Regions from separate parts of the Acidovorax sp. GW835-FHT14G06 genome, predicted to be linked through region 2. Evidence: predicted binding sites of a transcription regulator. Region 2 holds the regulator's gene; the other holds the start of a gene.
The links. The regulator NrdR, encoded in region 2, represses ribonucleotide reductase genes. The targets are predictions, from matches to a motif close to CACNANATNTNGTG.
Positions count from the first base shown of each region.

Region 1: AC1Q64_RS20125 (ribonucleoside-diphosphate reductase subunit alpha) is a predicted target of NrdR. The motif match lies at 1,841-1,854, and genes of this name have one in related genera.

Region 1 covers NZ_JBXAGA010000012.1:88,439-91,844, reverse strand. The annotation lists gene AC1Q64_RS20135 (sigma-54-dependent transcriptional regulator) at 1-957, shown strand, start outside; gene ampD (1,6-anhydro-N-acetylmuramyl-L-alanine amidase AmpD) at 941-1,570, shown strand; gene AC1Q64_RS20125 (ribonucleoside-diphosphate reductase subunit alpha) at 1,947-3,406, shown strand, end outside.
Region 2 covers NZ_JBXAGA010000001.1:512,240-515,645, reverse strand. The annotation lists gene AC1Q64_RS02260 (bifunctional metallophosphatase/5'-nucleotidase) at 1-623, shown strand, start outside; gene AC1Q64_RS02255 (DMT family transporter) at 672-1,574, opposite strand; gene nrdR (transcriptional regulator NrdR) at 1,847-2,296, opposite strand; gene glyA (serine hydroxymethyltransferase) at 2,314-3,406, opposite strand, start outside.

The sequences.
Region 1 (3,406 bases), on a different contig from region 2:
AGCAGCCAGCGTGCAGACGGCCCCCTGGTCGCGGTGAACTGTGGGGCCATCCCCGAGAACTTGCTGGAAGCCGAATTTTTTGGTGCCCGCAAGGGCTCCTACACCGGCGCATCGCAAGACCGTGACGGCTACTTCCAGGCCGCACGCGGAGGCACGCTGTTCCTTGACGAAATCGGCGACCTGCCGCTGGCCATGCAATCGAAGTTGCTGCGCGCCATCCAGGAGCGCAGCGTGCGGCCGCTGGGCTCCACCCAGGAAGAGACCGTGGACGTGCGCATCGTGAGTGCCACCCACCGTGACCTGGCGGCCGACGTGCAGGCAGGCCGGTTCCGCCAGGACCTGTACTACCGGCTCAATGTGATCGAGATCGTCATCCCGCCGCTGCGCGAGCGCCGCGAGGACCTGCCAGCACTGTGCGCTGCGCTGCTCACCCGCATTGCCAACGAGTCGGGCATGCCAGTGCCCCAACTCACCGACCGGGCCCTGAACGCCATCGCCGCCCACCCACTGACCGGCAACGTCCGCGAGCTGGAAAACCTGCTGCACCGCGCAGTGGCATTGAGCGATGGGGACGAGCTGCAGGTGGACACACCAAGCGGAGCAGTAGATGCACAGATGGCACGCCCAGCGTCGCCCGCGCCTGCGTTTGCGCTTGCGCCAGAGGGATCGGCGGTATCCGCGCCCTTCTCTGCCGGACCCCATGCTTCGACCTCCGCCGATAGCCAGGGCCCTCAGCCCCTGGCCAACGGATGCACGGTGCCACTGCCCAGCGACCTGCAGGCCTGGCTGGACCAGCAGGAGCGGGAGATACTGATCCGCGCGCTGAAAGAATCCGGGTTCAACCGCACGGCTACCGCTGCACGCCTCGGCATCAGCCTGCGCCAGATTCGCTACCGCATCGCCCGTCTGAACATCGCCGTGCCCAATGACCAGGACCCGCATGACGACCTGGGCTGACAGCGCACCAGCAGAAAACCCGACGCCCTGGGAGGGCGGCTGGCACCGGGCGGCCCAGCGGCTGGCATCTCCGAATCACGGGCAGCGCCCGGTGCATGCCTCGCAGGTCGATCTGATCGTGGTGCATTCCATCAGCCTGCCACCGGGCGAATACGGTGGCGGTGCCGTGCAACAGTTGTTCACCAACACCCTGGACTGGGATGCGCACCCCTACTACCAGGGCATCCGCGGATTGCAGGTGTCCGCGCATTTTTTCATCGAGCGCACCGGGGTGCTGTGGCAGTTTGTGGATTGTGACCTGCGCGCCTGGCATGCCGGGCAATCGTTCTACCGTGGGAGGAGCCAGTGCAACGACGATTCCATCGGCATTGAACTGGAAGGACTGGAGGGCCTGCACTTCGAGCCCGCACAGTACGAAGCCCTGGCCAGAGTCTGCCAGGACATTGCGCTTCGCTACCCCATTAAGCACATCGCGGGGCATGAACACATTGCCCCAGGGCGCAAACTGGACCCGGGCCCGGGCTTTGACTGGCCACGGCTGCAAAGGGCATTGGACTGGCCTGCGCAGCGACTCCCGCAGAGCACACAAACGGGACCGTCGCAGCCCAGCTGACGCGGCGCCTTCACTGTCGCACGGGCGCATCAATACAAATTTTTCTTTGTGCGTTTGCACATGTTTACCCAAGCAAGTGCCGCGCGGTCTGGCGCAGGAAATCCGCCGCCAAGGTCCGCCGCTGCGCGGTTTGGCATCCCATGCGTCGCATCCACAAGGGCTGGCCGCAGACACCGATAGCTGGCGTACCGGGGCTGGGAACATACTGTTTCCGTTTTGGGGGCTCATTCCGGCGGTACACTACCGGTAGTGTCTTGAACCGCCTCGACACACCATATATAGTGTGCGCCAGACTAAAGTCCGGCGCATCACACACACGCTGCGGCGGCACACCAGGCCGTACGCCCACCCCAGACAGCCCACAGAAGAGGACCCCATGCAAGCTGCTTTGAACACGCCTTCCACTGCCCATGCCGTTACTACCGATGCCCCCGCATCCCAGGCAGCGCCTGCGGCCACGGCCTCCAACACGTTTGCGCACTACCAGATCATTCGCCGCAACGGAGCCGTAGTGCCTTTCGAACCGCAAAAGATCGCGGTGGCCATGATGAAGGCCTTCCTGGCAGTCCACGGTACGCAAGGCGCGGCATCGGCCAGCGTGCGCGAGGTGGTGGACACGCTGACTCATAACGTCACGCGCGCCCTGATGCGCTCGCGCCCTGGCGGAGGCACCTTCCACATTGAAGACGTGCAAGACCAGGTGGAGCTCGGCCTGATGCGTGGCGGTCACCACGAAATTGCCCGCGCCTACGTGCTGTACCGCGAGCGCCGCACGCAAGAACGTGCCCGCCAAGCCGAACAGCAAACCCCCGCTGTGTCCATCCCGCTGCTGCAGGTGATCGATGGGGGCGAGCGTGTTGCGCTGGACCCGAAGCGCCTGCAGGCCCTGATCGAGTCGGCGTGCGTGAACCTAGGCGCCGACGTGAAGGCCGACCCCATCGTGGCCGAGACCATGCGCAACCTGTACGACGGCGTGCCCATGGATGAGGTTTACAAGGCCTCCATCCTGGCAGCCCGTACTCTCATCGAGAAGGATCCCGACTACACCTACGCCACCGCCCGCCTGTTGCTGCACACCATCGTGCGCGAGGTGCTGGGCCGCGAGGTGACGCAGGATGCGATGGGCCAGGCGTACATCGAGTACTTCCCACAATTCATCAAGAAGGGCGTGGACAACGACCTGCTGGATGAGCGCCTGATGCAGTACGACCTGCAACGTCTGGGCGCCGCGCTCAAGGCAGACCGCGACCTGAAATTTGACTACCTCGGCCTGCAGACCCTGTACGACCGCTACTTTCTGCACGTCAAGAAAACCCGCATCGAGCTGCCGCAAGCATTCTTCATGCGTGTGGCCATGGGCCTGGCGCTCAATGAAACCGACCGCGAAGCCCGCGCCATCGAGTTCTATGAAGTGCTCTCGTCGTTCGACTTCATGTCGTCCACCCCCACTCTGTTCAACAGCGGTACGCTGCGCTCCCAACTGTCAAGCTGCTACCTGACCACGGTGCCTGACGACCTCGATGGCATCTACGAGTCCATCAAGGAAAACGCCTTGCTGTCCAAGTTTGCCGGTGGCCTGGGCAACGACTGGACCCGCGTGCGCGCACTGGGCTCGCACATCAAGGGCACCAATGGCGAATCACAAGGCGTGGTTCCCTTCCTCAAGGTGGTCAACGACACAGCCGTGGCCGTGAACCAGGGCGGCAAACGCAAGGGCGCCGTCTGCACCTACCTGGAAACCTGGCACCTGGACATTGAAGAGTTCCTGGAGCTGCGCAAGAACACCGGCGATGACCGCCGCCGCACGCACGACATGAACACGGCCAACTGGATCCC
Region 2 (3,406 bases):
AGCGGCCGGTGGGCCAGGCCCAGGGGGCCATGCGCCGCCAACCCAATGCGGCGCTGGAGAGCGTGCTGGGCAACCTGGTAGCGGACGCCCAGTTGCTGGCCACGCGAGCGCCTGCGGACGGTGGTGCGCAGCTGTCCTTCATGAACCCGGGCGGCCTGCGCGCCGACCTGGTGCCTGATGGGCAAGGCCTGGTGCGTTATGGCCAGCTGTATGCGGTGCAGCCATTTGGCAACCAGCTGGTGGTGAAGACCTTCACGGGAGCGCAGATCCGCGCGGTGCTGGAGCAGCAGTTCGCCAGCGCCGGCAACACTGTGCAGAGACCCCGGGTGCTGTCGGTATCCAGTGGGTTCAGTTACCGCTACGACCTGAGCCAGCCTGCCGGGGCGCGCATCAGCCACATGGTGCTGAATGGCGCGCCAGTGACAGACACGCAGTCGGTGCGTGTGGTGATGAGCAGCTTTCTGGACAGCGGCGGCGACAACTTCACAGTGTTGACGCAAGGCCAGGACCGGCGCGTGGGGGAGCTGGATCTGGACGCGCTGGAGTCCTATTTCCGCCTGCAAAGCCCAGTGATGCCGCCAACCACCAACCGTATCACCCGCGTCGCGACCGTCGCGCGCTGAAGCCCGTCTCCGGCGCTGGGTCGCTCGGTCAGTCAGTGGGGCAGTGGGTCAGCCTTCGGTGCGGCGCAAAGCACCCAGCCATCGCAGGGGGTTGAAACCTGTGACCAGCCCGGTCGCCACCAGCACCAAGGTGCCACCCCAGAGCATGCCCGGCCCCAGGGCCTCGCCCAGAAACACATGCCCCCAGGCCACACCAAACAGCGGGATCATGAAGGCGGAACTCATGGCGGCCACGGGCGAGACATGTTTGAGGACCCGCAGGTTAAGCCAGTACGCCAGCCCTGAGGTCACGATGCCCATCACGGCCACGGCGGCCAGTGCCTCTGGAGTAAAACGCGCGGCGGGCAAGGTCCATGCCGCCCCCGGTAGCAGCAGCAACAGGGCTGCAGCGTGGATGCCTGCGGCAATCGACAGCGGCGACATGCGCTTTGTCGCCCGTTTCATCCAGGTGAGAGACAGGCCATAACAGGCCGCGGCTGCCACGCACGCGCCCGCCGCGAGCAGCACCGATGAGGTGGGCGCCACAGGCCCCAGCTGCACGATCAGCGCGACCCCTGCAAAGCCGCAAAGGCAGCCCGCCCATTTGCGCGTGCTCAGCGTGTCCTCCTTCATCCAGGCGGCGGCAATCACGCCAAACGGCACGGCCATGGTGTTGAGTAGCGAGCTGTAGCCCGCAGGCAGGTGCAGGGCCGCCCAGGCGTACAGCAGAAAGGGTACTGCCACCGTCAGCGTGCCAAGCCCCAGCAGCTCACGCCAGTGGCGCCAGGGCCAGGGCTCGCCCGCCCACCGCATGATGCCGATCAGTGTGAGAGTGGCCAGGCCAATCCGCAGCGCGGCCATGACATTGGGGCCCAGAACCGGACTGGCAACGCGGATGAACAGAAAGGAAGCGCCCCACAGGGCAGACAGCAGCACCAGCTGCAGGAAATGGCGAGTTTTCACCGCGCGCATTGTCGGGCACTTGCGCGGACCTTGCCTGAGTGCTGTGCGGTAGTTTTGACGTAAAAACCGCCTGAAGCGCTAGTCCATCATGCTGCAGTAGCTATCAAATTAATAGCTTCTGCGAAGTAGCATGCGCGACATGCGCAGGGGCCATAGCCGAACGTTGCAACGTGCAATCCGTGCCAGTGGCCCCTCGCGCTGCATCGCGCAGACAAGGTAGCAGGGGGGTAGGAGGACACGCAGAGGGCATCAGCGCGACGGCCACTCCGGGGAGCACACTGCTACTTGCGCACCTCATCCACCATGGCGCGGAAGTCGTCGATGTCTTCAAAGCTGCGGTACACACTGGCAAAGCGGATATAGGCCACCTTGTCGAGCTTCTTGAGCTCGCGCATGACCAGCTCGCCAATGCGGCTGGAGATTACTTCGCGCTGCCCCAGGTTGAGCAGTTTTTCTTCGATGCGCTCGATGGCGCTGTCGATCTGGTCGGTGCTGACAGGGCGCTTGCGCAATGCCAGATTGAACGAAGCCAGCAGCTTGCCCCGGTCGTATTCAATGCGGCGCCCGTCCTTCTTGACGATGGCCGGAAAGCTTACCTCCGGCCGCTCGTACGTGGTGAAGCGCTTGTCACACGCACCGCACTGGCGGCGGCGGCGGATGAAGACCCCATCCTCAGACACCCGCGTTTCAACGACTTGCGTTTCGAGGTGGCTGCAGAAGGGGCACTTCATGGCTCTTGGCTGGGGATTTAGCCGTAGACAGGGAAGCGAGCGGTCAACGCATTGACCTTGGCGCGCACGGCAGCGATGTTGGCCTCGTCGCGCGGGTTGTCCAGCACGTCGGCAATCAGATTCGCCGTGATGCGGGCTTCTTCTTCCTTGAAGCCACGCGTGGTCATGGCGGGGGTGCCAATGCGCACGCCGCTGGTCACCATCGGCTTTTCAGGGTCGTTGGGGATCGCGTTCTTGTTGATGGTCATGTGGGCGGCACCGAGCACGGCCTCGGCTTCCTTGCCGGTAATGCCCTTGGCGCGCAGGTCCACCAGCATGACGTGGCTTTGCGTGCCGCCGCTCACGATGCGCAGGCCGCGTGCGGTCAGCGTCTCGGCCACTACCTTGGCGTTCTTGGCGACTTGTTCCTGGTAAGTCTTGAACTCTGGCTGCAGCGCTTCCTTGAAAGCCACTGCCTTGGCGGCGATCACGTGCATCAGCGGGCCACCTTGCAGGCCGGGGAAGATGGCGCTGTTGATGGCCTTTTCGTGCTGGGCCTTCATCAGGATGATGCCGCCACGGGGGCCGCGCAGGCTCTTGTGCGTGGTCGATGTGACCACGTCAGCGTGGGGCACGGGGTTGGGGTACACGCCAGCGGCGATCAGGCCAGCGTAGTGGGCCATGTCCACCATGAAGATCGCGCCCACGTCCTTGGCCACCTTGGCAAAACGTGCAAAGTCGATGTGCAGGCTGTAAGCCGAGGCACCGGCGATGATGAGCTTGGGCTTGGTCTCGTGGGCCTTCTTTTCCATCGCTTCATAGTCGATGGCTTCGTTCGCATCCAGACCATAGGAAACCACGTTGAACCACTTGCCGGACATGTTCAGGGGCATGCCGTGAGTCAGGTGGCCGCCTTCGGCCAGGCTCATGCCCATGATGGTGTCGCCGGGCTTCAAGAAGGCCAGGAACACGGCCTCGTTAGCCGACGCACCGCAGTGGGGCTGCACGTTGGCGGCTTCTGCGCCGAACAGCTGCTTGACGCGGTCAATGGCCAGTTGTTCGGCTACGTCCACATGCTCGCAGCCACCGTAGTAGCGCTTGCCTGGATAGCCTTCGGCGTATTTGTTGGTC